One region of the Actinomadura citrea genome, then DNA from elsewhere that is predicted to be linked to it. Evidence: riboswitches for the same ligand, from Rfam matches in the RefSeq annotation. Region 1 holds a riboswitch; each other region holds the start of a gene.
What was found. Region 1 has a riboswitch for cobalamin ahead of metE (5-methyltetrahydropteroyltriglutamate--homocysteine S-methyltransferase). Riboswitches for the same ligand answer to the same signal wherever they lie in the genome.

Region 1 (9,394 bases):
AACGTAACTGCCGTGCGGCACCCCCGGAGCGAGCTCGTCGAGTTGTCGGACGTCACCGACGCGAGGTACGGCGGCAAGGCCCTCGGCCTCGCGACGCTCGCCGCCGCCGGGTTCTCGGTGCCGGCCGCGTTCGTCATCGCGAACGCCGACGCCGCCGCCCTTCCCTCCGGGCTCGAAGCGCGCTACGCCCGGATGGCCGGCTCGGGAAAGGCGGTCGCGGTGCGTTCCTCGGCTTCGGGCGAGGACGGTGTCGAGAGCTCCTTCGCCGGTCAGTACGAGTCGGTTCTAGGGGTCGGCGGATACGACGAGCTCCTCGCCGCGATCGGGCATTGCGCGGCCTCCGCGTCTTCGGAGCGTGCGACCGCCTACCGGTCGGCCGCCGGCATCTCCGGCGCGATGCACCTGGTGGTCCAGGAGATGGTCGACGCGCGGGCCGCCGGTGTCGTGTTCACCGCGGATCCGGCGAGCGGCCGGCGCGAGCTTTGCGTGGTCGACGCGGTTCTCGGCCTGGCGGAGTCGTTGGTCGACGGCTCCGCGAGCCCCGACCATTACGAGGTCGACCGCTCCGGGCGGATCGTGGACCGCCAGATCGCGTCCCGTCCGGCGCTCGACGACGACGAGGTCATGGCCGTCGCGGCAGGCGCCCGCGCCGCGGAGGCGCGGTGGGGAATGCCCCTGGACCTCGAATGGGCGATCGACCGGACCGGCGAGATCCGCTGGCTCCAGGCGCGGCCGATCACCACCCTGCCCGGGGACCTGAGCGAGATGGACAGCACGGTGGCCGGCGAGGACCACGTCTACACCCGGTGCAACATCGGCGAGATGATGCCCGGCGCCTTCTGCCCGCTCACGGCGTCCGTGAGCGGGCGGGCGATCGAGTACGCGATGCAGATGGTCCAGGTCACCGCCGGTTTCCAGGACTCCTACCGGGAGGACCGCTGGCTGCAGCTGGGCTACTTCTCGGGTCACCTGTTCCTCAACATGACCGAGGGCACGGCCCTGAGCTCGGGGATCCTGGGCAACTCGCTGGAGCAGTACTCGCTCTCGATCGCGGGCAGGGTGGTGGACGAACTGGTGCCGGTGCCGCCGAAGCCGTTCCTGCTCCGCCTGGTCAACACCGTCCGGCTGACCACGTTCACGCTCTCGGCGGGACGGGCGATCCGCCGCCTTGACCGCGACCTGGCGCGCTCCGAGACGCCGTCCGCGGCGGAGCCGGCAGCGCTGCTCACCGAGCTGGACTCTGCGATCGAGCTCTACAACGAGGCCACCCTCACCCACGTCCGGTCCTCCGCGCGCTCCGCCGTCGCCGCGAACGTGCTGGAGCAGACGGTGGTGCGCGAAGCGATCCGCGCGGGCCGAAGCGAGGACGAGGGCCGCTCCCGGGCCGCGGTACTGCTGGCCGGCGCCACCAACGTCGAGAGCGCCGTCATGCTGGAGCAGTTGGACGGCGTGGTGGCCCGGCTGGCCGCGGACGGGACGGAAGCCAAGGCGTTCCTCGAACCGGACGCCGCCGAGGCCGTGGTCCGGCTGACCGGAGGCGGTGGTCCGACCAGCCGCGCGTTCAACGGGTTTCTGCGGCGCCACGGCCATCGGGGCTACCGGGAGTTGTGCCTGCGCGAACCGTCGTGGGGGGACGACCCGGAAGGGCTCGGCACGATCATGCAGGCCATGCTCCGGGCCCGCCTTCTCACCGGCGACGCCGTCCGCACGGTCCCACCTGCGCCGGAAGGCGTTTCCCGGGCGGTACGGGTGATGGCCCGGCTCGCGCGGGCCGGGGCACGCGGACGCGAGGCCACCAAGTCGCGGATGGTCCTGGTCGCCCACCGGCTCGGCCTCGGCTATCGCCTCCTGGGCGAGCAGCTGGCCGCGACGGGGCGGCTGCCCGACGCGGACCTGGTGTTCTTCTTCGACCGGTCGGAGCTGCCGGACCTGCTGAGCACCGACGACGCCGGGGACCTGATCGACCGCGCCGAGGCGCGCCGGGCGGCGCTTCCGTACCAGGCCCGGCTCGACTTCCCGGACGTCAGCGTCGGCAAGCCCGTTCCGACGCGGCCGAAGCCCCCGGAGCCAGCCGAGGGCGGTGTGATCGTCGGTCGTTCCGCGTGCGGCGGTGTCGTCGAGGGGACCGTCCGGGTCGCGACCACGATCGCGCAGGCTCGGGAACTGCAGCCCGGTGAGGTCCTGGTCGCCCCCGTGACGGACGTCGGGTGGACGCCCTACTTCACCCTGATCGCCGCGCTCGTCACCGACATCGGCAGTTCGGTCTCCCATGGCGCGGTCGTCGCCCGCGAGTACGGCCTGCCCTGCGTGGTCAACACCCAGGGCGCCACCCGCGTGCTCTGCACCGGCGACCGGGTCCGGGTCGACGGGGACCGCGGCACCGTGACGCGGCTGGACCGCACTTCGGTCCCGTCCTCTCCCACCAGCCCATGAAGCGGCCCGGAGGTCCCCCTGTGCCCGGGATGCCTGGCGTCTTCCCGGTCGACGAGTTTCCGATCCACCAGGTCCCCGCCCCCGTCTAGGGGGTCGGCGGCGACCGGAACCGCTACGACCGGTCGCACTGGAACGTCCACGACCGCATCGGCGACCTCATGATGATCAGCGGTATCGGCTACCGCCGGACCTCGGCGCCCAGCACTGCGGCAACTACCGGATCGAGGCCATCGAGCCGCTCACGACGTCACGGCCGGCCCGGCTCCCAGAATGGGTCAGCCCGTCATGTCACAGAAAGTCGGGCTGATTTGTCTCGGGTAGCGAAGGCAGGAGATCTCGTCGGAAGGTGATGGTCATGCGAGTGTTCGTGGCTGGTGGGAGCGGGGTCCTGGGGCAGCGGTTGGTACCGCAGTTGGTGGCACGGGGCCATCAGGTGACGGCGACGACCACGAGCCGGGCGAAGCTGGACCTGCTGGAGCGGTTGGGCGCGGACGGTGTGGTGATGGACGGGCTGGACGCGGCTGCGGTCGGGGAGGCGGTGGCGGCCGCGCGGCCGGACGTGGTCGTGCACCAGATGACCGCGATCTCGATGGCGCACGCCGGCAAGCCCGACATCAAGCATCCGGACCGATGGTTCGCCAAGACCAACCGGCTGCGCACGGAGGGGACCGACCACCTGCTGGCCGCCGCAGAGGCGACCGGCGTACCCCATTTCGTCGCGCAGGGGTACGCCTCGTGGAACGGCATCCGCGAGGGCGGATGGGTGAAGACCGAGGAGGATCCGTTGGACCTGCTCGAGGGGACGGCCGCGAACGTGGGCTTGAAGGCGTTGAGCCGGGTGGAGGACGTGGTCCTCAAGGCGGGCGGCGCGGTCCTGCGGTACGGCGCGTTCTACGGGCCGGGCGCCATCGACGACCAGGTCGAGTTGCTGCGCAAGCGGCAGTACCCGCTGGTGGGGCGTGGTACCGGCTACAGCTCGTGGGTGCATCTGGACGACGCGGCCAGTGCCACGGTCCTGGCCGTGGAACAGAAGGCGCGCGGGGTGTACAACATCGTCGACGACGACCCGGCCCCGGCGAGCGAGTGGCTCCCCTACCTGGCGGGGTGCGCCGGCGCGAAGCGACCGAGGCGGGTCCCGGTGTGGCTGGCCCGGCTGCTCGCCGGCGACCAGGCGGTGGTGATGATGACCGAGGGGCGGGGCTTCTCCAGCGCCAAGGCCAAGCGGGAGCTCGGCTGGGAGCCGCGCTACCCGTCCTGGCGGCAGGGCTTCAAGGAAGAGCTGGCGTGACCCGGGCCGAGGAGTTCGAAGAGCTGCGTCCGCTGCTGTTCTCGATCTCCTACCGGATCCTGGGCACCGTGACCGAGGCCGAGGACACCGTCCAGGAGACCTGGATTCGCTATGCCGCCACGCCGGCCCGGCCCACGTCGGCCAAGGCGTTCCTGTCGGCCGTGGTCACCCGGCTCTCGATCAACGTGTTGCGCTCGGCCCGCGTCCGGCGGGAGGAGTACGTCGGCCCGTGGTTCCCCGAGCCGCTGCTCACCGACCCCTACCAGGACCCGGAACGCTCGGCCGAACTCGCCGACTCGGTATCGATGGCGGCTCTGCTGCTGCTGGAACGGCTCAGCCCGCTGGAGCGCGCCGTCTTCGTGCTGCGCGAGGTGTTCGGGTTCGGCTTCCCCGAGGTCGCCTCGGCGGTCGGCCGGTCGGAGGCCGCATGCCGCCAGCTCGCGGTTCGGGCACGCCGCCACATGGACGAGGGGCGGCCCCGGTTCGAGGCCGACCGGAGGGAGCGCGAGGAACTCGCGACGCGGTTCTTCGACGCGTTCGCCGAGGGCGACCTCGACGGGCTCAAGAACCTGCTCGCCGCCGACGTTCAGATCGTCGCCGACAGCGGCGGCAAGGCCCCGCAGTGGGCGAGGGGGATCTTCGGTGCGGGCAACGTCGCCCGGGCGCTCGGCGTGCTCGTCCCGTCATTCGTCCAGATCGGCGGTGTCGTGGAGCCGCGCCAGGTGAACGGCCAGCCGGGCGCCGTCTTCCGCGATCGCGACGGCAAGGTCGTCAACACCTGGACCCTCGACATCCTCGACGGTCGGATCCAGACGATCAGCACGATGAGCAACCCCGACAAGCTCGCCCACGTGGGCCCGGTCGCGGATGCCTGGGCGATCCTGCGCGAGGCACAGCGGGCTCGCCAGGATCCCGCCCGGCCGGACGAGCGACGGCACTCCTAGCAACCGCGGAAAGGACACATCGTCTTGCGTGTCACGATTTTCGGAGCCAACGGCCCCACCGGCCGCCTGCTCACCGGCCAGGCCCTCGCCGCCGGGCATCAGGTCGCCGCGGTCACCCGGCGGCCGGACTCCTTCCCCCTGCGCCATGAGCGGCTCGAGGTGGTCGGTGCGGACGTGCTCGACCGAGATGCCGTCCACGCCGCCGTGGAGAAGCAGGACGCGGTCCTGTCGACGCTGGGGGTGCCGGCCGGGAAGAAGCCGATCAGCACCTATTCGCAGGGCGTGGCCAACATCATCGCCGCGATGCGGAAGCACGGGGTGCGCCGGCTCGCCGTTGTCAGCTCGACCGGGGTCGACCCGCGGCCCTACGCCGATGCAGGGATCCTGTTCAACCGGGTACTTCTGCCCTACGTGACCCGGGTCCTCGGCAAGACGCTGTACGACGACATGCGGCGGATGGAGACGCTGGTCCGGGAGAGCGATCTGGACTGGACGATCGTGCGCCCGAGCGGGCTCTACCACCTGCCGTCGGTCACCGACTACACCATTGTCGAAGGCCACGCCGAGGGCAGATACACCGCCCGCGCGGACCTGGCCGCGAGCCTTCTGGCCCTGCTGGACCACGACCGCCACCTCCGCAGCACCATCAGTGTCATCACCACTGTCGACAACCCGACCTTGCTCCAGTGGATCCGCCGCGAGGCGTCAGGTCAGGCGCAGGTGGGAGCGGCGCACGCCGGTTTCTGACCGGGCGTGCGCCGCCGTTCGGCCGCGGCTCAGCGCGCGGCGGCGTCCTCGCGGACTCGCCGTGCGGCGGTCACCAGGTTGCGCAGCGCCGCTTCGGTCTCCGGGTAAGCGCGGGTCTTGAGCCCGCAGTCGGGATTGACCCAGAGCTTGGCGGGCTCGACGACCTGCAGCGCGCGCCGCAGGTTCTCCTCGATCTCGTCGGCCGAGGGGACGCGGGGCGAGTGGATGTCGTAGACGCCAGGGCCGATGCCGTTCTCGTAACCGGCGGCACGGAGGTCGCCGACCAGCTCCATGTGCGAACGGGCCGCCTCGACGCTGGTGACGTCGGCGTCCAGCGCCCCGATCGCATCGATGATCTCACCGAACTCGGAGTAGCACATGTGGGTGTGGATCTGCGTGGTGTCCGCCACCCCGGAGGTCGCCAGGCGGAAGGCTCCGACGGCCCAGTCCAGGTAGGCGGCGTGGCCGGCCGCACGCAGGGGAAGCAGCTCGCGCAGTGCGGGCTCGTCGACCTGGACGATGCGGATACCGGCCGACTCCAGGTCCCCGATCTCGTCCCGCAGCGCGAGGGCGACCTGGCGGGCCGTCTCGGCCAGGGGCTGGTCGTCGCGGACGAACGACCAGGCCAGCATGGTGACCGGCCCGGTGAGCATGCCCTTGACCGGCTTGCTCGTCAGCCCCTGGGCGTAGGTGGTCCACGCGACGGTCATCGGACGGGGACGAGCGACGTCGCTGTGCAGGATCGGCGGCCGCACGTACCTGGACCCGTAGGACTGCACCCATCCGTGCTCGGTGGCGGCGTAGCCGTCCAGCTGCTCGGCGAAGTACTGGACCATGTCGTTGCGTTCGGGCTCGCCGTGCACGAGCACGTCCAGACCGAGTTCCTCTTGCAGCGCGATGACGCGGGCGATCTCCTGCCGCATCGCCTGGCTGTAGTCGTCCTCGGAGATGCGTCCGGCCCGGCGGTCCGCGCGGACCCTGCGCACCTCCGGAGTCTGGGGGAACGAGCCGATCGTGGTGGTGGCAAGGTCGGGCAGCCCGAGCGAGGCGCGCTGCGCGGCGAACCGGGTTTCGCGGTCCCCGCGGGAGGAACCGCCGAGCGTGTCCAGGCGAGCCCGGACCTCGTGGTCGATCCCGGCGGTGGACGCCGGAACCTGCGCGGCGGGACCGGCCGCGTCCTCGCCCAGCGCCTCGCCGAGCGCGACGACCTCGCCGACCTTCTGCCGGGCGAACGCCAACCGCCCCCGCACCGCCGGATCGAGCGCGTCCTCGGCGTCCAGGTCGATCGGGACATGCAGCAGTGAGCAGGAGGTGCTCACGACCACCTGGTCGGCCAGACCGAGCAGCGTGGCGCAGGCGGCCTTGGCCCGCTGCCGGTCAGCGCGCCAGATGTTGCGGCCGTCGACGACGCCCGCCATGACGGTCTTGCGCAGCAGCCCGCCCACGGAAGCGAGCACGTCCAGATTGCCGGGACCGGCGACGAAGTCCAGCCCGACGGCCTCCACACGGGAGGACGCAAGGGCGCGCAGCGCTTCGGCTCCGATCGTGCCGAAGTAGGTCGCCACCAGCAGGTGCGGCCGGCTGGACAGCTCACCGAGGCGCGCGTACGCGCGGGCCAGTGCGGCGACCTCCCCGTCGGTCCGATCGGCCACCAGGGCGGGCTCGTCCAGTTGCACCCATTCGGTGCCCGCCCCCGCCAGCCGCTCCAGCAGCTCGGCGTACACCTCCACCAGCCCGTCGAGCAGGTCCAGCGGGCGGAAGCCGGCGGGCGCGTCCGCCGCGGGTTTGGCCAGCAGCAGGTAGGTCAGCGGTCCGACGAGCACGGGCCGCGTCTCGATACCGAGGGCTCTGGCCTCCAGGTACTCCGCGACCGGCTTCGACGTGACCCCTCCGGGCAGCCGGAACCGCATGTCCGGCCCCAGCTCCGGCACGATGAAGTGGTAGTTGGTGTCGAACCACTTGGTCATCTCCATCGCCGGGATGTCTTGGACACCGCGCGCCATGGCGAAGTACCGGTCGAGGCCGTCCAGGCCCCGATAGCGCTCGGGCACGGCGTCCACCAGGACGCTGGTGTCCAGCACATGGTCGTAGAAGGAGAAGGTGTTCGACGGGATCGCGTCCAGACCGGCGTCGCGCAGCCCTGTCCAGACGGCGCCGCGCAGGTCCGCGCCGGCCTTCTCCAGCGCGGCCGCGTCGATGCGTCCCGCCCAGAAGTCTTCGGTGGCGAACTTGAGCTCGCGGCGCGTCCCGATCCGGGGGTAACCGAGGATCGTGGTTTTCATGGCAGCTTCCCTCGCTGAGCCAAAGGCGGCCAACCGGGGAGGGACGTGCACGGCACGGCGCCGAAAACCGCCTGTGCCGCCCGCCGGCCCTCCCGCGAGGCCGCAGACCACCGCACGCCAGCCGGCGCACGGGCGAAGGCAGGTCTTCGGACTCGCGGGCACCGCTCCTACCTGGGTAGGTGCGTCCTACTGGCCGTCGCTTCCCAGGCCCGGCGGCCCAGTGCTCGATGACGGCGGTCGTTCCCGCTCACCGCTGCGGGGCAGTCCCGGATTCCCACCGGGTTCCCTCTTACGACGCCCCTACCACGCAGGCACGGGCGAACCTTCCGCACGTTGGAGTCTAACGGCCGGGATGACGGCATACACAAACCCGCTCGGACCACGTTGAGCCCTGAGAAGCAGTGCGGGCGGGAACGTCCCACCTGAACGCTATGGTGCGTCTTCATGAAGACGAACCACGTCGGCCTTGACGAGAAGATCCACGCGTGAGCCGCTACCGGGGGCCCGCCACCCTGATCGGCAGCGACGGAGCCGAGATCGAGGTCTACGTCGATCTGCGCGCCAAACAGCGGGAGTGGTCCGGAACCGCGACCATCGGCGACTTCGACGCCAGCGGCGCTCACGACCAGACGCTGAGACTTCCAGACGGCCGCGAAGCACAGGTCACGCTCGGCGGCTCGGCGGTCTGGTCCGACGTCATCACGCTGGTCGGAAGTGGTCCGCCGCCCTTCGCCTGACCCAGGCGTCCCATCGACCGGCGGGGCTCGCTTGTGAGCTGCTTGGGACAAGAGAACGGGGCCGCGCACCTCAGTGCGCGGACCCCATTCCGTGTTGCTGCGCATGCAGGAGTCACTCCTGCGGTGCGATCAGTGGTTCTTCGACCAGGCGAAGACGAGGCCGGAGAGCCCCGCCATGACCAAGACGAAGGTGAAGAAACTGCCCCAGGACGGGAAGATGTCCTTGGCAGCGTCCCAGATCTCACCGAACCCGATGTTGCCCAGCACGAGCACGACGAGCCCGATGGTGGTGACCTGGAGGAGCGTGTTCAGGTAGCCGCGCAAAAGCCCGACTCCTTTCATCTGGTTTTTGTCGAGGTGTGGCTCTGATGAGGCACCCCGCGGAACGCTCAGTATGAGCCGCTCCTACCTCCTGACCGTCCACGAAGGACCAGAGGAGGCAAGGCGGCCACGACCATTGATGGCCGAAACGATCTCGGGCGCACAGCCGTCGGCATCCGAGTCCGAATCACGGCGCTGAGCTGCGGAGACCGCCGCCCTGCCGATCCGGGCGGTAGCGGATCGTGGGTGCAGATCCCGGCGTCTCGACAATGTTCACCCGAGTCAGAGCGCTCAGGATCGTTCCAAATTTCTTCTTTGACTACTGAAGACATCTCGGCAGTCCGTGGCGGCCAATGCCCACGAACTCACGGCCGAGACCAGACTGCATCACGCTGGTCGAGATAAGCACCGCCTTCGTCCAGCGGAGGCGCCGACCGAACAGGAACGCACGGCGGCGAGGGCGTCAACCCGCGCGCCCGAGAAGTGCTCGGTGGTCAGGCGAGCAGGGCGCGGGCGGCGCGGATGACGGCCTGGTCGACAAGGCGGCCGTCGTCGCCGACGAAGACGGCGGAGCCCGAGGCCAGAGCCGCTTCGTAGCGGGCCAGCAGAGAGCGGGCCCGGTCCAGCTCGGCCGGTGTCGGG
Region 2 (9,394 bases), 2.2 Mb from region 1:
ACCTACCCGCTCAAGTGGGGCTGGCTCGACCTGGACGACGTGGTCGAGACCCTCACCGCGCGTCCCGGGTCCCAGCACGTCGTCGTCACCGGCCGGGACGCGCCCGACCGGCTGATCGAGGCCGCCGACCTGGTGACGGAGATGGGCAAGGTCCGGCACCCGATGGACGCCGGGCAGAAGGGGCAGCGGGGCATCGAGTGGTGATCCCCCGGCTGGTCGTCGCGGCTCCGGCGTCCGGCAGCGGCAAGACGACCGTGGCGACCGGGCTGATCGCGGCGCTGCGGGCGCGCGGCCTCGCCGTGTCCCCGCACAAGGTCGGCCCCGACTACATCGACCCCGGCTACCACGCGCTCGCGGCGGGACGGCCCGGCCGCAACCTCGACCCGTGGCTGGCGGGCGAGGAACGGGTGGCGCCGCTGTTCCTGCACGGCGCCGCCGGGTGCGACGTGGCGGTGGTCGAGGGCGTGATGGGCCTGTTCGACGGGCGCGGGGACACGGGGTTCGCCTCCACGGCGCACGTCGCGCACCTGCTCGCGGCGCCGGTGGTACTGGTCGTGGACGCCGCGCGGCAGAGCCGGTCGGTGGCGGCGCTCGTGCACGGTTTCGCGACGTTCGAGCCGGGCGTGCGGATCGGCGGCGTCATCCTCAACCGGGTCGGTTCGGAGCGGCACGAGGAGCTGTGCCGCGGTGCGCTGGAGGCGACGGGCGTGCCGGTGCTCGGCGCGATCCGGCGGGACGACGCGGTCGTGACCCCGTCCCGCCACCTCGGGCTGATCCCGGCGGCCGAGCGCGGAGCGGAGGCCGTCCGGGCCGTGGAGCGGCTCGGCGCGCTGGTGGAGCGCTCCTGCGACCTGGACGCCGTGCTTCGCCTGGCGGCCACCGCTCCGCCGCTGCCGGGGCCCGCGTGGGATCCGTCCGACCAGGTCGCGCCGGTCGAGGGCGGGCCGGTGGTCGCGGTCGCGGGCGGGGCGGCGTTCACCTTCTCCTATGCCGAGCACGTGGAGCTGCTGCGCGCGGCGGGCGCCGACGTGGCCGTCTTCGACCCGCTGCGGGACGAGGCCCTGCCGGACGGGGCGGCTGCGCTCGTCGTCGGCGGCGGCTTCCCGGAGGTGCACGCCGCCGAACTGGCCGCCAACGCGCCGATGCTCGCCGAGGTCGCGGCGTTCCCCGGACCGATCGCCGCCGAATGCGCCGGGCTCCTCTACCTGTGCGAGGAACTCGACGGGCGGGCGATGTGCGGACGGGTGCCGGGGCGCGCGCGGATGACGTCCCGGCTGACGCTCGGCTACCGGGAGGCGGTCGCGGTGGCGGAGTCCCCGCTGACCCGGCCGGGCGAGCGGTTCCGCGGCCACGAGTTCCACCGGACCGCGCTGGACACCGAGGCCGGGCCGCTGTTCCGGTGGCGGGACGGCCGCGACGGTTACGGCGACGCCCGGATCACCGCCTCCTACCTGCACCTTCACTGGGCGGGGTCCCCGGAGGCCGCTCAGCGGCTGGTGTCGTCCTCGAGGTCGCCCTCCGTCTTGAGGTAGACCTCCTGGAGGCCCCGGAGAACCTCGGGGTCTGGGTGCTCCCACATGCCGCGCTCGGCCGCCTCCAGCAGCCGCTCGGCGATGCCGTGCAGCGCCCACGGGTTCGACTCCGCCATGAACGCGCGGTTCTCCTCGTCCAGGACGTAGGCGGCGGTGATCCGGTCGTACATCCAGTCGGCCATTACGCCGGTGGTGGCGTCGTAGCCGAACAGGTAGTCCACGGTCGCGGCCAGCTCGAACGCGCCCTTGTAGCCGTGCCGGCGCATGGCGGCCAGCCACTGCGGGTTCACGACGCGGGCCCGGAAGATCCGCGCGGTCTCCTCCGAGAGGGTGCGGGTGCGCACGGCGTCCGGGCGGGTGCTGTCGCCGACGTAGGCCTCCGGGGCCCGGCCGGTCAGCGCGCGGACGGTGGCGATCATGCCGCCGTGGTACTGGAAGTAGTCGTCGGAGTCGGCGATGTCGTGCTCGCGGGTGTCGACGTTCTTGGCGGCGACGGCGATCCGCCGGTAGGCGCTCTCCATGTCGGCGCGGGCGGGCACCCCGTCGAGGTCGCGGCCGTAGGCGTGGCCGCCCCACACCGCGTACACCTCGGCGAGGTCGGCGTCGTCACGCCAGTTGCGGCTGTCGATGAGCGGCAGCAGCCCGGCCCCGTAGGCGCCGGGCGCGGACCCGAACACGCGCAGGGTCGCGCGGCGCTCGTCGCCGTGCCGCTCCCGGTCGGACCGCACGTGGGCGCGGACGTGATTGTCGGCGTCGGGCTCCTCCAGCCCCGCGACGAGCCGGACGGCGTCGTCCAGCATGGCGACGACGTGCGGGAACGCGTCCCGGAAGAAGCCGCTGATGCGGACGGTCACGTCGATGCGCGGCCGGGCGAGCTCGGCGAGCGGCACCGGCTCCAGCGCCGTGACGCGGCGGGACGCCTCGTCCCAGGCCGGGCGGACGCCGAGCAGCGCGAGGACCTCGGCCACGTCGTCGCCCGCCGTGCGCATCGCGCTCGTCCCCCACACCGACAGCCCGACCGAGCGCGGCCACTCCCCGTGGTCGGCGCGGTAGCGCTCCAGGAGCGAGTCGGCCATCGCCTGCCCGGTCTCCCAGGCGAGGCGGCTCGGGACGGCGCGCGGGTCGACCGAGTAGAAGTTGCGACCGGTCGGCAGGACGTTGACGAGGCCGCGCAGCGGCGACCCGCTCGGGCCCGCCGGGACATAGCCGCCGTCCAGGGCGTGCAGGACGTGGTCGAGCTCGTCGGACGTCCGGGCCAGGCGCGGGACGATCTCGGCGGCGGCGAACTCCAGGACGCGCGTCACGGCTTCGCGGCGCTCCGCCGGAACGTCCCGGGCGGTCTCCCGGGCCGCGCCCACGGCCCAGCCGGCGTCCTCCATGGCCTGGACGAGGGCGCGGGCCGCGGCCTCGGCGGCGTCCACGTCGGCGAGCGCCTCGCCGCCGGCCTCGCTGAGCCCGAGCGCCTCCCGCAGGCCGGGCAGCGTCTCGCGCCCCGACCACATCTGGCGTGCGCGGAGCATGGCCAGCACCAGGTCGACGCGGACCGCGCCGGTGGGCGCCTGGCCGAGGACGTGCAGGCCGTCGCGGATCTGCGCGTCCTTCACCTCGCACAGCCAGCCGTCGACGTGCAGGAGGAAGTCGTCGAACTCGGTGTCGTGCGGGCGGTCGTCCAGGCCGAGGTCGTGGTCGAGCCTGGCGGCCTGGATGAGCGTCCAGATCTGCGCGCGGATCGCGGGCAGCTTCGCCGGGTCCATCGCGGCGATCGTCGCGTGCTCGTCGAGGAGCTGTTCGAGGCGGGCGATGTCGCCGTAGGTCTCGGCACGGGCCATCGGCGGGACCATGTGGTCCACGAGGACGGCGTGCGCGCGGCGCTTGGCCTGCGTGCCCTCGCCGGGGTCGTTGACGAGGAACGGGTAGATCAGCGGGACGTCGCCGAGCGCCGCGTCGGTGCCGCACGACGCCGACATGCCCGCCGCCTTGCCGGGCAGCCACTCCAGGTTGCCGTGCTTGCCGACGTGGACGATCGCGTGCGCGCCGAACTCGTCCGACAGCCACCGGTACGCCGCCAGGTAGTGGTGGCTCGGCGGCAGGTCGGGGTCGTGGTAGATCGCGATGGGGTTCTGCCCGAAGCCGCGCGGCGGCTGCACCATGACGACGAGGTTGCCCGCGCGGAGCGCGGCGAGGACGATGTCGCCGTCCTGGACGAACAACTCCCCCGGCGGCGGGCCCCAGTGCCGCTCCATCCCCTCGCGCAGATCGGCGGGCAGGGTGCGGTACCAGCGCTCGTAGGACGAGGCGGAGATACGGACGGGGTTGCCGGCGAGCTGCTCCTCGGTGAGCCAGTCCTCGTCCTGGCCACCCGCCGCGATGAGGGCGTGGACGAGGGCGTCGCCGTCCTGCTCGTCGACGCCGGGAAAGCCCTCCCCCAGGTCGTACCCGGCGTCCCGGAGCCGGGCCAGCAGCCGGACGGTGCTCGCCGGGGTGTCGAGGCCGACGGCGTTCCCGACGCGGGCGTGCTTGGTCGGGTAGGCCGACAACATCACGACGAGGCGGCGCCCGGCGGCCGGGGTGTGGCGGAGCCGGCCGTGCCGGACGGCGATCCCGGCGACCCGCGCGGCCCGTTCGGGGTCGGCGGCGTAGACGGTGAGCCCGTCCCGGTCGACCTCCTTGAACGAGAACGGGACGGTGATGATCCGCCCGTCGAACTCGGGGATCGCGACCTGCGACGCCGCGTCCAGCGGGGACAGCCCTTCGTCGCCGCCCTCCCAGTCGGACCGGCTCGTGGTGAGGCAGAGGCCCTGCAGGATCGGGACGTCCAGCGCGGCGAGGGCGCCCACGTCCCACGCCTCGTCGTCGCCGCCCGCCCCGGCCGTCGCGGGCCGTGACCCGCCCGCCGCGAGCACGGTCACCACCAGCGCGTCCGCCTGGCGCAGGGTGTCCAGCAGCTCGGGCTCGGCGGTGCGCAGCGACGAGCAGAACACCGGCATGGCGCGCCCGCCCGCGTCCTCCACGGCCGCGCAGAGCGCCTCGACGAACGCGGTGTTGCCCGCCACGTGGTGGGCGCGGTAGTAGAGCACGCCGACCACGGGCCCATCGCCGTCGCGGGCGGCCCGGTCGAGCCGTCCCCAGGTCGGCGTCGGGGCCGGCGGCGCGAAGCCGCGCCCGGTCAGCAGCACGGTGTCGGACAGGAACGCGTGCAGCTCGGCGAGGTTGGCGGGACCGCCGTGCGCGAGGTAGGCGTGCGCCTCGGCGCACACCCCGCCGCTGACCGTGGACAGCTCCATCAGTTCGGCGTCGGGGGCCTGCTCGCCGCCGAGGACGACGACCGGCCGGGGGCCCGCGAGCAGCGCGTCGAGACCGTCCTCCCAGGCGCGCCGCCCGCCGAGCAGCCGCACCACGACGAGGTCGGCGCCCTCGGTCAGCTCGGGCAGGTCGGCGGCGGTGAGCCGCGCCGGGTTGCCGAGCCGGTAGGCGGCGCCGGAAGCGCGGGCGCTCAGCAGGTCGGTGTCGGACGTCGACAGCAACAGGACCGTGCGGCTGTGCTCGGGCACGGCGCATCCTCCCCCTGGGGTCCTCGCCCCGGTCGCGGGTGTCGCGACGGCAGGAGTCTCCTGGCTCCCGGATCGATGCTCGCCCCGGCCTTCCCGTCCCTGCGGACAGTGGCCTACAGCGGGGTTCGCTCCCCGGTCACAGTGGCGGGACCGCGCCGGATTCGCACCGGCTTCCTCCCATTGCCATCGTCTGAGCAGAAGAGTACGGCAGCGCGGTCGCCCTGCAAACTGTGGTTAACATCCTCCCCGTGCCGAATGTCAGAGCCCGTGCCGACGCGTGCCCCGGGGCACTGCGCACCCACGACGCCGCCGACGGGCCGCTGGCGCGCGTCCGCGTCCCTGGCGGCGCGGTGTCCGCCGCGCAGCTCGCGGTGCTCGGCGCCGCCGCCCGCGAGCTGGGGCGGGACGTGATCGAACTCACGTCCCGCGGCAACCTCCAGGTGCGCGGCGTCCGCGACACCGCGGCCCTCGCGGCCCGGCTGGAGGCCGCCGGGCTGCTGCCCTCGGCGACCCACGAGCGGGTGCGCAACATCGTCGCGTCCCCGCTCGGCGGGCGCGGTCCGCGCGGCGTCATCGCCACGGACCCGCTGGTCAGGGCGCTGGACGAGGGGCTCTGCGCGCGTCCGGATCTGGCCCGCCTGCCGGGGCGTTTCCTGTTCGCGCTCGACGACGGCACCGGCGACATGGCCGCGCTGGACGCCGACGCGGCCCACACCGCCCGCGGCCTGCGGCTGGCCGGGACGTCCCTCGAACCCGTCCCGGGCGACCCCGTCGCGGCGCTGCTCGCGGCGGCGGAGGCGTTCCTGGAGATCCGGGGCGACGCCTGGAGGCTCGCGGAGGTGCCGGACGGCGCGCGGCTCGTCGCGGAGCGGCTGGGGGCGGCCGTGCGGGAGACGCCGCCGCGCCCCGACCCCGCTCCGCCGCACGCCGGGATCGTCGCGCAGCGGGACGGGCTCGCCGCGCTGGAGGTCGTGCCCCCGCTCGGCCGGCTGTCCGGCGCGCAGGCCGAGGCGCTCGCCGGAGTCGCGCACGGGGTGCGGGTGACGCCGTGGCGCAGCGTGGTGCTGGTGGACCTGGACCGGGACGGGGCGCGCCGTGCGGCCGCGGCGCTTGCGGCGGCGGGCTTCGCGACCGATTTCGCGTCGCCGTGGGTGGGCGTGACGGCCTGCACCGGCAGCCCCGGATGCGCCAAGTCGCGCGGCGACGTGCAGGGCGAGGCGCGGCGCTTCGTGGACGGCCTGGCCCGCGCGCCGGAGACCCCCGTCCACTGGACGGGATGCGAGCGGCGCTGCGGGATGCCCCGCGGCCCGGTCGTGCTGAGGACGGCGGAGGGACGGCAGTGACCGATTACGTCCGGGACGGCGCCGAGATCTACCGGCGGTCGTTCGCGACGATCCGCGCGGAGGCCGACCTGTCGGGACTGCCGGACGATGTGGCGCGGGTCGCGGTCCGCATGATCCATGCCTGCGGCATGACCGACCTCGTCGAGGATCTCGCCTGGTCGCCGGGGGTGGTGGCGCGGGCGCGGGCGGCGCTGCTGGCCGGCGCGCCGGTGCTGTGCGACGCGCGGATGGTCGCGTCCGGCGTGACCCGCGCGCGGCTGCCCGCCGGCAACGAGGTCGTGTGCGCCCTGGGCGACCCGGGCGTGCCCGAGCTGGCCGAGCGGCTCGGCACCACGCGCAGCGCGGCGGCGCTGGAGCTGTGGCGCGACCGGCTCGGCGGCGCGGTCGTCGCGATCGGGAACGCGCCGACCGCGCTGTTCCGGCTGATGGAACTGGTGGAGGAGGGCGCGCCGCGCCCGGCGGCGGTCCTCGGGATCCCGGTCGGGTTCATCGGGGCGGCCGAGTCCAAGGAGGCGCTCGCCGCGAGCGGCCTGGACCATCTGGTGGTGCGCGGGCGGCGCGGCGGCAGCGCGATGACGGCGGCGGCGGTCAACGCCATCGCCAGTGAGGCGGAGTGATGGCGGGACGGCTGTTCGGCGTGGGCGTCGGGCCCGGCGACCCGGAGCTGGTCACGGTGAAGGCGGCGCGGCTGATCGGCGAGGCGGACGTGGTCGCCTTCCACTGCGCGCGGCACGGCCGCAGCATCGCCCGGGCGATCGCCGAACCGTACCTGCGGGACGGACGGATCGAGGAGCAGCTCGTCTACCCGGTGACGACGGAGACGACCGACCACCCCGGCGGTTACCAGGGGGCGCTGGAGGACTTCTACGCCGACTGCGCCGCCCGGCTCGCCGCGCACCTCGACGCGGGGCGGACGGTCGTGGTGCTGAGCGAGGGCGATCCCCTGTTCTACGGGTCGTACATGCACCTGCACAAGCGGCTCGCGCCGCACTACCCGGCCGAGGTGGTGCCGGGCGTGACGTCGCTGAGCGCCGCGTCGGCGGCGGCGGGGCGCCCGCTGGTCGAGCGGGAGGAGACGCTGACCGTCCTGCCGGGGACGCTGCCCGGCGAGGAGCTGGCCGCGCGCCTGCGCACCGCGGACGCGGCGGCGGTCCTCAAGCTCGGCCGGACGTTCCCCAAGGTCAGGCAGGCCTTCGAGGACGCGGGACGGCTCGGCGACGGCTGGTACGTCGAGCGGGCCGCCACCGACCGGCAGCGCGTCCTCCCGCTCGCCGACGTCGATCCGGCGGACGTGCCCTACATGTCGCTCGCGCTGCTGACGAGCCCGGCGGAGCGCTCGTTCACGGCTCCTCCCCCGGTACGGCCGGAAGGGGCCGGCGGGGTGTGGGTCGTCGGGCTCGGCCCGGCGGGGCGGCCGTGGCTGACCCCGGAGGCGCAGGACGTCCTGGCGTCCGCGACCGACCTCGTCGGCTACGGCCCCTACCTGGACCGGGTGCCGCCGAACCCGAGGCAGCGGCGGCACGGGTCCGGCAACCGGGTGGAGGCCGACCGGGCCCGGCACGCGCTGGCGCTCGCGCGGGACGGGGCCCGCGTCGCCGTCGTCTCGTCCGGCGATCCCGGGGTGTTCGCGATGGCGACGGCCGTGCTGGAGGCCGCGGACGCGGACGCGTTCGCGGACGTGCCGGTGCAGGTCGTGCCGGGCCTGACGGCGGCGCAGGCCGTGGCCGCCCGGGCGGGCGCGCCCCTCGGGCACGACTTCTGCGTCCTGTCGCTGTCGGACATCCTCAAGCCGTGGGACGTGGTGCGGCGGCGGCTCGCGGCCGCCGCCGAGGCCGACCTGGTGCTGGCCCTCTACAACCCCTCGTCGAGCCGGCGCAGGCACCAGCTCCCGGCGGCGCGCGACCTGCTGCTCGAGCACCGCTCCCCCGAGACCCCGGTGGTGATCGGGCGGGACGTCGGCGGGCCGGAGGAGACCGTGACGGTGACGACGCTCGGCAAGCTGGACCCCGAGCGGGTCGACATGCGCTGCCTGCTCATCGTCGGGTCGTCCGCCACCCGGGTGACAGAGCGGGGCGTCGTCTACACCCCGCGCCGCTACCCCTGAGCCCAGGCCGCCGCGGCCGCCACGTCGTCCGTCGCCCGGACGCTCCCGGGGAGGGCCGGGCGGTCGACCATCACGACCGGCACCCCGGCCTCGCGGGCGGCGGTGAGCTTCGCGCGGGTCATCGCGCCGCCGCTGTCCTTGGTGACCAGGACGTCCAGGCGGTGCTCGCGGATCAGGGCGCGCTCGCCGCCCACGGTGTAGGGGCCGCGCGCCAGCAGGACGTGCACGTGGGACGGGACGGGCGGCTCCGGCGGGTCCACCGACCGGGCGAGGAACCACACACCGGTCCGCGCGGCGAACACCGGGATGCTGCGGCGGCCGGTGGTGAGGAACGCGCGGGCGCCGTCCGGCAGCGCGGCGGCGGCGGCCGGCAGGGACGGGACGCGCCGCCAGTCGTCGCCGTCCTCCTCGACCCAGCCGGGGCGGCGCAGCGCGAGCAGCGGCACGCCCGTCAGCCGGGACGCGCGCGCGGCGGAGGCGCTCATCCGCTCCGCGAACGGGTGCGTCGCGTCGACGAGACGGTCGATCCGGTGCTCGCGCAGCCAGGTGGCGAGCCCTTCGGCGCCGCCGAACCCGCCGATGTGGACCTCGCCGGCGGGCAGGCGCGGGTCGGACACCCTCCCGGCTAGCGAGGAGACGACGTGCACACCGGTCAGCCGGGCCGCGAGCGCGCGGGCCTCGGCCGTCCCGCCGAGGATCAGGACGCGCCGCACGCCCGGTCCCGCCCGGCGCTGTAGAGGTGGCTGTCGGGGAACGCCGACGCGGTGAGGACGCGCCCGACGACGATCACCGCGGTGCGCCGCACTCCGGCCTCGCGCACCAGGGCGGCGATGTCGGCGAGGGTGCCGCGCAGGACCAGCTCGT
Region 3 (9,394 bases), 5.2 Mb from region 1:
CCGTGCCGAGCAGCGGCGTGCACGGGATCATGATCGCGCCGAGCTTCATCGCCGCGAGCACGGTCTCCCACAGCTCCACCTGGTTGCCGAGCATCAGGATGATCCGGTCGCCGCGCCGCACCCCCGCCCGCCGGAGCATGTTCGCGACCTGGTTCGACCGCCGCGCCAGCTGCGAGAACGAGTACCTGGCCTCGGCGCCGTCCTCCTCGACGATCCACAGCGCGGGCGAGTCGTTCCCCTCGGCGATCTTGTCGAACCAGTCCAGCGCCCAGTTGAAACCGGTCAGCACCGGCCAGCGGAACTTCTCGTACGCCGTCGCGTAGTCGTCGCGATGCGCGAGCAGGAAGTCGCGCGCCGCGCGGAACTCGACTGCGGGCATGGTCTTCTCCCTCGTAGCCGCACGGACACCCGGTCAGATGGATGGTTGGCCATCCGGGTGACCCACGCCACCCCCGAACGGGGGTAGTGGGGGTGGTCTTACCCGCCCGTTACGAAGGTTGAGCGCAGCAAGAGCGCCATGTGGTCACCGATTTGGCCGGGGGTCCAGCCGCGGTCGTCGAGCAGCGTGCCGCTCACCTCGTTGGCGATGAGCGCGAGGAGCATGTCGGTGGCGGTGTCGACCGTCCAGCCGGGGGCGAGCACGCCCTCCTCGTGCAGCCGCAGGATCAGTGCGCGGTTCGTCTCGTACCGCCGGCGCATGGCGGCCTCCCAGTGCCGGGCCGCGTCCGGGTCGCTGCCCGCCTCCCGCTCCACCGCCCGCGCCACGGCGAGGACGCGCGGCATGAACTCGGCGTGCCGGCGCGCGAACACCTCCAGCGCGACCACCGCGTCCGGCGCCTCGCTGACCGGCGCGAACCGCCCCCGCAGGTCCTCGACCTCGTTGACGTGGTCGAACAGCTCATTGATGAGGTCGGCCCGCGACGCGAAGTGGAGGTAGACGGCCCGCCGCGACACCCCGGCACGCTCGGCGACGGCCGCCATTGTCGTCGCCGCCATCCCGTGCTCCTCGACGAGCTCGCGCGCGGCACTCAGCAGCGCCGTCCGGGAACGCCGGCTCCGCGCGTTCCGCGGCTCCTCGATCGCCCTCGCCATGCCCCCCATGTTCCCAGCCTCCCGCCCGCCGCCCGCCCGGGTCGCCGAGGTGAGGGGGGTCACTTTCCGGGGTGTCACAACCCGCGCGTCCGCCCCGTCAACCTGGTGCAACCCTCCACACGGCAAGGGAGATCACCATGGACGCCCGTTTCAACTACTACGGCACCGCCACCGCCGGCAAGTTCATGAAGTACATGCAGTCGGCGGCCAAGGCCGTTTCCGGATCGACGCTGCCGTCCACGACGGTGCACCTGGTGGAGCTGCGGGCCAGCCAGATCAACGGCTGCGGATTCTGTGTCGACATGCACAGCAAGGAAGCCGCGCACGCGGGAGAGACGTCGGTGCGCCTCAACCTGGTCTCCGCCTGGCGGGAGGCGACCGTCTTCACCGACGCCGAGCGCGCCGCCCTGGAGCTGGCCGAGCAGGGGACCCGCCTCGCCGACGGCACCGGCGTTTCCGACGAGGTCTGGGGGACCGCGGCCAAGCACTACGACGAGGAGGAGCTCGCGGCCCTGGTGTCGCTCATCGCCCTCATCAACGCCTGGAACCGCATGAACGTCATCACCCGGCAGCCCGCCGGCGCCTACCAGGCCGGCCAGTTCGGCTGACCGGACCGGAGAACGGACGTGCCGCCCTTCACCCGAGGTGAAGGGCGGCACGACGCTCGGCCCCGCCGTCAGGCGGTGCTGTAGGTGATGAGCTCCTCGCCCGTGCCGACCTGGCGGAGGCCGGCGTTCACCAGGACGCGGGCCGACGCGGGGTTGGACGGTTCCACGGTCGCGACGACCTTGTCCACGCCGGGCGCGGTCAGGGCGAACGCCACGATCGCGCGGGCGGCCTCGGTGGCGTACCCGCGGCGCCGGCGGGACGGGACGATGCCGTAACCGAACTCGACGGCCCCGTCGGCGGGCGGCCAGAACAGGCCGACGGCGCCGACCACCAGGCCGGTGGACCGTTCGATGATCTGGCGCTGGCCGTGCTCGCCGAACGCGGACGGGTGTTCGGCGATGAAGCCGGCGATGGCGAGGTCGCCTTCGGCGGGGAAGTCGTCCGCCCAATGGGCGAGCCTGCCGCCGGACACGACGACGGAGATCTCGCCGGGCGTCCACGGCCGCAGGACGAGACGGTCCGTGGTCAGGTCCGCGTGGGTCAGGTCGGCGTTGGCCGGGTCTGAGTCGGGCAGGCCTGGTGTGGTCAGGTCGGAAGAAGACAAGTCTGGCTCCTGGTCATTCTGGACGACCGGGCCGCGCTCAACCGCGGGCGGCCCGGACAAGGGCGTGCTGAAGAAGCGCCACGCGGGCCATATTCATCAACCTCCCCTGTCGCAGGAACGCCGCAGAGCGTACTACGACCGGCCCACCTAGTGCGACCGGCCTCTGCCTGTCGCGACGGGCCCGAGCGTCCGCGGCGGTGATGGTGCCCGCGGCGGTCAAGGAACCCGGAAGCCGCGGAACGTCACGTGCCCCCGGGTCTTGAAGCCGAGCCGTTCGTAGAGCGCGATCGCCGGGGTGTTCGTCTCGGCCACGTGCAGGAAGGGACGCTCGTTCCGGGCCGCGATGCGCGTCGCGAGCGCGCGGATCAGGCGTGCGGCGTGGCCGCGCCCGCGCGCCTCGGGGGCGGTGCAGACGGTGCTGATCTCCGTCCATCCCGGAGGCCGGAGCCGTTCGCCCGCCATCGCCACCAGTGCGCCTTCGTCGCGGATGCCGACATAGGCGCCGAGTTCGCGGGTGCGCGGCCAGAACGGCCCCGGTCGGGTCCGTGCGACGAGGTCGAGCATCTCGGGAACGCTGTCCGCGCCCAGTTCCACCACGCCGGTCTCGCTTTCGCCGCTCCCGGACCAGACCATCTGGAGGCCTTCGAGAACGAAGACCGGCTCCCAGTCCGGCGGCGGGGCCGCCGGACTGCTGAACATGTCGGCGAGTTCGCCTCGGCCGAGCAGCCGGGCGAGGTCGGCCCACTCCGCCGGGCCCGGGTCGGCGGACACCGTCGAGAAGGTGGAGACCTCCGGCCGGTAGGTGGCGGCCCGGCCGACCCGGCGGGCAAGGTGCGCGTGGTGACCGCGAAGCGACTCGCCCACGGGGTCGTCGAGGGCGACGTCGTCCCGGTCCGCCATGGTGCGGTACCTCCCAGGCCGTGCGTGAGGATCAGCGCCCTGGATGCTAGTCGGCGGGGACGTAGGGCGGGGCGACGCCCCAGCCCCAGTGGGGCATGGGGGCTTCGAGGGGCGGCTCGGCGCCCGGCTGGGAGTTGGCGAGGGCGATGCGGGTGCCCCACTCGAGGTAGGACGCGAACGCGGCGCGGAACTCCGGGTCGTCCGGGAGGCCGACCTCGTCCGCCGCGTCCATGAGGAGCGAGACCCAGCGGCGGCGCTGCGCCTCGGTGATGGACTTGCCGAGGTGGTGGCTCACCATGTGGTGGTAGCCGCCGCGCTCGCGGCTGTAGCGCGCGGGCCCGCGGAAGACCTCGCCGAGCCACGCCGCGACCCACTTCGGGTGGTCCGGGGACATGTGCTCGAAGAGGGGGCGCAGCAGGTCGTCCTTGAGGACGATCGTGTAGAAGTGCTCGGTGAGCCGCTCCAACGCCTCGCTCCCGCCCGCCCAGTCGTACATGGTCGGGACGGACGAACCGGCGCCGCGCACCGCCGTCCGCTCGTAGTGCCGCATCTCCTCGATCTGCTGGACGTACGGCTTGATCTCGGCGAAGAACGCGGGGAAGTGCTCGCCGCCCCGGAAGCCCCGCATGTGGTCGTCGGCCGACGTCCAGCAGATGCGCAGGATGTAGGACGACGGCTCGTCGACGCACCTGGACAGCTCGTAGTCCACGCACTCGGGGGCGGCGGCGAGGGGGACGGAGGCCCGCGCGTAGGCGGCCTCGAAGTCCTCCGCGTCCTGCGGCTCGATGCGGTAGCGGATGTACTCGACGATCATTGTGCCCCCAGGCTGCTTCCGGTCGGATTATCACTGTAATCCTGTAATCATCCGACCGGAAGCGAAAAGATCAATCCTGGGTGGGCGAGCGGCGGAACCAGGCGACGGCGCCCGCCGCGGCCGCGAGGACCAGGGCGATCAGGCCGATCCAGAGCCAGCCCGACGAGCCCCCGGAATCCCCGGTGGAGACGAGGTTCGTCCGGACCGGGGAGGGTGCGGGGGGCTGGGCGGCCCCGGACGAGCCCTGCACGGTGAACGTGAAGGTGCCCTCGACCGGATGGCCGTCCGACGCGACGACGCGCCACCCCACGGTGTACTTCCCGTCGGGCAGCGTGCCGCCGACGGCCTGGGTGACCTTGTTGTCGACCGCCTGCGCCGACCCGGCCTGGTACTGCTTGCGCGACCCGTCGGTCACGACCACGCGCGGCAGCCGTACCGGGTCGGCGTACGTCAGGACGATCTGGGACGGGGCCGCGACCGTCGAGTCCTTCGCCGGGCTCGCCGACGTCAGCGTCGTGTGCGCCGACGCCGGGACCGCGGTCGTCGCCAGGACGGCCGCGAGCGCCGCGGCACCGGCGGCCCCGCGCAGCGCCGCCCGGGTCATGCCCGGCTCCGCGCCCGGGTCGCGCCGTAGGCGCCGACCGCGATGCCGACCACGCCGACGGCGATGCCGATGCCGCCGAGCAGCCGGGCCGTCCCGTCGTCAGGCGACGCGGACGACGTCGCGGCGGCGGGCTTCACCTGCGCGGTCATGCCGGTCGTCGCCGTCGAGCCCTGGGGGAGGAGCTTCAGCACCGGCGAGGGGTGCTCCGGCTCGTCGGCCCCTTCGGCCGGGGGCTCCTCCCACTTGACGACCTCGCCGCCGGAGTACGTCTGGTCGGCCGTGAACACGAGCTGGTCGGTGTCGGTGGGCAGCGGCCCCATCGAGACGTCGAACTCCTCGAACCGGCCCGGCTCGATCTTGCCGCCGCTCCAGGTGATCTTCGTGACGGCCTCGGTCAGCTCGCCGCCCTCGGTCTTCACCGGCTTCGGCAGCCTCGACTTGTCCACCTTCACCGTCCAGCCGGGCAGCGGCCGGACCGACACCGACGACAGCGGGTGGTCGGTCGGCAGGTTCACCACGAGCTTGGTGGTGGAGGCGTCGTCGCGCTCGTTCGGCACGCGGAACGAGACCTTGGAGTACGAGCCCTGCTCGGCGGTCCTGGGGTTGACCGTGACGTGCGCGGACGCCGCCGCGGCCAGGCCGATCACGGACAGGGAGGCGAGGGACGCGACGGCGCCGGCGCGCCGGGCATGCGGAAGGAAGCGCATTGCGGAACTCCGTTCGAGACGTACGGGAATGGCCGGGCGCCGAGAACCGGCGTCCGGTGACGTACGGCGCTCCGGCTCAGGAGTGAGCGAGCGCCCTCGAACGCCGCGGCGGACCCCGCCGGACGACCTGGTGCCGCAGGGCGCGTCCGGTGGCCGTGACGGCGGCCGCCGCGGGCACCGTCCGAAGGGGGCGGGCCGGAGGCTCGGCCGGCTCCACGGCGAGCAGGGCCAGTAGCAGCCGGATCGGACGGTCCGCGAGGGCGGCGATCCGCCGGGCGAGCGACCACGCGGCCCGCTCGCCGCGCCGCAGCCACCACGCGGCCACCAGCGCGGCCGTGCAGTGCGCGAGCGTCATCACCAGGCCGTTGCCGCCGTGGGCGGCGGGGACCGCGACGGGTTCCACGGCGCCGGTCATGGCGGCGTGCGCCTCGGGCGTGTGGTGGGACGCGGTCGCCGCGGTGAACAGCGTGTGCAGGGCGAACTGCCCGCCGAGGAGCCCGCCCAGGATCGTCGCGAGCGAGCGCTCATGGCCCGCCAGCATCAGCGTCACGCCGAGGACGGCGCCGAAGCCCGTGAGCGCCGCCCAGGCCGGCACCGCCGCGCCGCCCGCCAGGACGTGCCCGAGGGACGCCAGCGTCGCGCACACGGTGGCGAACACCACCGCGCGGGCGGGCCGGAACAGCGGCTGCGGCGCATGGGGGCTCATGACGGCCCCCATCGTCCCATCCGCGGCGCGCTCTGCCCAGCCGCCCCCGAACATCCGCTGACACGCCCAACATCTTGGGGTTGTGCGTTGATCGTCGACTAGATGTAGGGTTCAGTCCCGTGCTGGTCCGCCCCCGCCGCTCGCGGCGGGGGCGGCGTGAGAGGGAACCCGGTGGGAATCCGGGACTGCCCCGCAGCGGTGAGCGGGAACGACCGCCGTCATCGAGCACTGGGCCCGGCGGCCCGGGAAGCGACGGCCAGTAGGACGCCTCGGAAGAGGCGGCGCCCGCGAGTCCGAAGACCTGCCCGCACGCGAGACCGGGAGACCGGCCTCATCTGGGTTCCGGGTCCGTCCCGGATCGACACGTCCAGGCCTCGCGGGTGGGCCGGGGACGGAGCGCGGCCGACCGCCGCGCGCCGTTCGCATGCCTCCGCGAGGCGGCATGCGAGGGGAGATGCACGTGACACAGGTTCTGGCCGCGCCGCCGGCGGAGATCGCCATCGAGGTCGAGGCGGCCTGCGAGGGGGTACCGGGCGCCGAGGCCGGACGGGTGCTGGCCGCGGTCCGGTCCGCGGACGGGCTGGACGCGGCGGCCCTGCGGGACCTCGTGATCGGGGAGGCCGCCGCGCTCATCCCCGCCGATCCCGGGTACTCCAAGGCCGCGGCGCGGCTGCTCGGCGGCCGGATCCGGGACGAGGCCGCGGCCGCCGGCGTCCGGACGTTCGCCGAGTCCGTCGCCGCCGCGCACCGGGAGGGCCTCCTGGCGGACGACCTGGCCGCCTTCGTCGCCGCCAACGCGGTGGCCCTCGACGCGCTCATCGACGAAGGGGCCGACGACCGCTTCGAGTACTTCGGGCTCCGGACGGTCTACGACCGGTACCTGCTCAGGCATCCGCGGTCGCGGCTCGTCCTGGAACGGCCGCAGCACTTCTTCCTCCGGGTGGCCTGCGGCCTCGTCTTCCCCGGCGAATTCCCCGACGATGGCGGGCCGGAAGGTGCCGAGGGTCGACCCCCCACGGGCGACACCGCGACCGTGGACGAGGCCGCCGAGCTGTACGCGCTGCTCAGCACCCTGTCGTACCTGCCCAGCTCGCCCACGCTCTTCAACTCCGGGGCCCGCCGCCCGCAGCTCTCGTCGTGCTTCCTGCTCGACTCGCCGCGCGACGAGCTGGAGTCCATCTACGACCGGTACGGCCAGGTCGCGCGGCTCAGCAAGTACGCGGGCGGCATCGGCATCTCCTGGTCGCGGGTGCGGTCGCGGGGCTCGCTGATCCGGGGCACGAACGGGCACTCCAACGGGATCGTCCCGTGGCTGCGCACGCTCGACTCGTCCGTCGCCGCCGTCAACCAGGGCGGCCGCCGCAAGGGCGCGGCGTGCGTGTACCTGGAGCCGTGGCACGCCGACGTCGAGGAGTTCCTGGAGCTGCGCGACAACACCGGCGAGGACGCGCGCCGCGCCCACAACCTCAACCTGGCCAACTGGATCCCGGACGAGTTCATGCGCCGCGTCGAGGCCGACGCGGCGTGGTCGCTGTTCGACCCCAAGGAGGTCCCCGAGCTGGTCGACCTGTGGGGCGACGAGTTCGACGAGGCCTACCGGGCGGCGGAGCGGGAGGGACGGTTCGTCCGCCAGGTCCCGGCCCGCAAGCTGTATGGACGCATGATGCGGACGCTCGCCGAGACGGGCAACGGCTGGATGACGTTCAAGGACGCCGCCAACCGCGCCTGCAACCAGACCGCCGAGCCGGGCAAGGTCGTCCACCTGTCCAACCTCTGCACGGAGATCCTGGAGGTGACGGGCGACGGCGAGGCGGCCGTCTGCAACCTCGGATCGGTGAACCTGGCCGCGCACGTGGGGCCGTCCGGCGTCGACTGGGAGCGGCTCCGGTCGACGGTCCGCACCGCGGTCCGGTTCCTGGACCGCACCATCGACCGGGGCTTCTACCCCACGCCCGAGGCGGAGACGGCCAACCGCAAGTGGCGCCCGGTCGGGCTGGGCGTGATGGGCCTCGCGGACGTGTTCTTCACGCTGCGCCTGCCGTTCGACTCCGACGAGGCGCGCGAGCTGTCGACCCGCGTCGCCGAGGAGATCGCGCTGGCCGCCTACAACGCGTCGGCCGACCTCGCCGCCGCCCACGGTCCGCTGCCCGCCTATGCCGCGACCCGCACCGCGCGCGGCCTGCTCCACCTGGACCACTTCCCGGACGCGGCGCCGTCCCGTCCCGCCGACTGGGACGCGCTCCGCGCCCGCGTCGCCGAGGTCGGCCTGCGCAACTCGCTGCTCGTCGCGATCGCGCCGACCGCGACGATCGCCTCCATCGCCGGCTGCTACGAGTGCATCGAGCCGCAGGTGTCCAACCTGTTCAAGCGCGAGACGCTGTCCGGCGAGTTCCTCCAGATCAACCGCTACCTGGTGGAGGACCTGAAGTCGCTCGGGCTGTGGACGCCGGCCGTCCGCGAGGCGGTCAAGAAGGCGAACGGGTCCGTCCAGGGGCTCGTCGACCTGCCGGAGGAGATGCTGTCGCTCTACCGGACGGCCTGGGAACTGCCGCAGAAGGCGCTCATCGACCTCGCCGCCGCCCGCACCCCCTACATCGACCAGTCGCAGTCGCTGAACCTGTTCATGGAGACGCCGACGATCGGCAAGCTCTCCTCGATGTACGCCTACGCGTGGCGGGCCGGGCTCAAGACGACGTACTACCTGCGGTCCCGTCCGGCGACGCGGATCGCGCAGACGACCGTCGCCGCGGCCGTCTGCTCCCTGGAGAACCCCGAGACCTGCGAGGCGTGCCAGTGACCGTGCGAGACGAAGGGCACAGGGGAGAGGAAAGGCGGGGCATGCTCCTCGATCCCGGCATGGACCTGACGCTGCGGCCGATGCGCTACCCGGACTTCTACGAGCGGTACCGGGCCGCGATCCGCAACACCTGGACGGTCGAGGAGGTCGACCTCGCCTCCGACATGGCGGACCTCGCGCGGCTCACGCCCGCCGAGCTGCACCTCGTCAACCGGCTCGTCGCGTTCTTCGCCACCGGCGACTCGATCGTGGCGAACAACCTCGTGCTCAACCTCTACAAACACGTGAACGCGCCGGAGGCCCGGCTCTACCTGTCGCGGCAGCTATATGAGGAGGCCGTGCACGTACAGTTTTATCTGACCCTCCTGGACACCTACCTGCCCGATCAGGACGAGCGCGTCAAGGCGTTCGCGGCGATCGAGCACATCCCGTCCATCCGGGCCAAGGCGGAGTTCTGCTTCCGCTGGATCGACTCGCTCGGCTCCCTGGACGAGCTCCGCGGCGCCGCCGACCGCAGGGCGTTCCTGCTGAACCTCATCTGCTTCGCGGCCTGCATCGAGG

Region 2: it holds a riboswitch for cobalamin, as region 1 does, so the genes downstream of both, cobN (cobaltochelatase subunit CobN) here and metE (5-methyltetrahydropteroyltriglutamate--homocysteine S-methyltransferase) in region 1, are expected to answer to the same signal.
Region 3: it holds a riboswitch for cobalamin, as region 1 does, so the genes downstream of both, BJ999_RS40325 (ribonucleoside-diphosphate reductase subunit alpha) here and metE (5-methyltetrahydropteroyltriglutamate--homocysteine S-methyltransferase) in region 1, are expected to answer to the same signal.

What each region holds. Positions count from the first base shown of each region.
Region 1 is NZ_JACCBT010000001.1:3,618,181-3,627,574, reverse strand. Features, by position in the region: gene BJ999_RS17080 (PEP/pyruvate-binding domain-containing protein) at 13-2,433, shown strand; gene BJ999_RS17075 (NAD-dependent epimerase/dehydratase family protein) at 2,783-3,721, shown strand; gene BJ999_RS17070 (RNA polymerase sigma-70 factor) at 3,718-4,665, shown strand; gene BJ999_RS17065 (NAD(P)-dependent oxidoreductase) at 4,690-5,412, shown strand; gene metE (5-methyltetrahydropteroyltriglutamate--homocysteine S-methyltransferase) at 5,442-7,694, opposite strand; cobalamin riboswitch at 7,815-8,037, opposite strand; gene BJ999_RS17055 (DUF4873 domain-containing protein) at 8,180-8,431, shown strand; gene BJ999_RS17050 (hypothetical protein) at 8,561-8,755, opposite strand; gene BJ999_RS17045 (aldolase/citrate lyase family protein) at 9,247-9,394, opposite strand, start outside.
Region 2 is NZ_JACCBT010000001.1:5,783,266-5,792,659, forward strand. Features, by position in the region: gene cobO (cob(I)yrinic acid a,c-diamide adenosyltransferase) at 1-204, shown strand, start outside; gene BJ999_RS26920 (cobyrinic acid a,c-diamide synthase CobB) at 201-1,532, shown strand; gene cobN (cobaltochelatase subunit CobN) at 1,487-5,083, opposite strand; cobalamin riboswitch at 5,137-5,260, opposite strand; gene BJ999_RS26930 (precorrin-3B synthase) at 5,332-6,426, shown strand; gene BJ999_RS26935 (precorrin-8X methylmutase) at 6,423-7,043, shown strand; gene BJ999_RS26940 (precorrin-2 C(20)-methyltransferase) at 7,043-8,530, shown strand; gene BJ999_RS26945 (cobalt-precorrin-6A reductase) at 8,521-9,243, opposite strand; gene cobM (precorrin-4 C(11)-methyltransferase) at 9,228-9,394, opposite strand, start outside.
Region 3 is NZ_JACCBT010000001.1:8,798,693-8,808,086, reverse strand. Features, by position in the region: gene BJ999_RS40370 (AMP-binding protein) at 1-379, opposite strand, end outside; gene BJ999_RS40365 (TetR/AcrR family transcriptional regulator) at 478-1,092, opposite strand; gene BJ999_RS40360 (carboxymuconolactone decarboxylase family protein) at 1,230-1,700, shown strand; gene BJ999_RS40355 (GNAT family N-acetyltransferase) at 1,769-2,305, opposite strand; gene BJ999_RS40350 (GNAT family N-acetyltransferase) at 2,522-3,205, opposite strand; gene BJ999_RS40345 (group II truncated hemoglobin) at 3,252-4,019, opposite strand; gene BJ999_RS40340 (copper resistance CopC family protein) at 4,090-4,623, opposite strand; gene BJ999_RS40335 (YcnI family copper-binding membrane protein) at 4,620-5,330, opposite strand; gene BJ999_RS40330 (MFS transporter) at 5,407-6,036, opposite strand; cobalamin riboswitch at 6,143-6,359, shown strand; gene BJ999_RS40325 (ribonucleoside-diphosphate reductase subunit alpha) at 6,497-8,833, shown strand; gene BJ999_RS40320 (ribonucleotide-diphosphate reductase subunit beta) at 8,875-9,394, shown strand, end outside.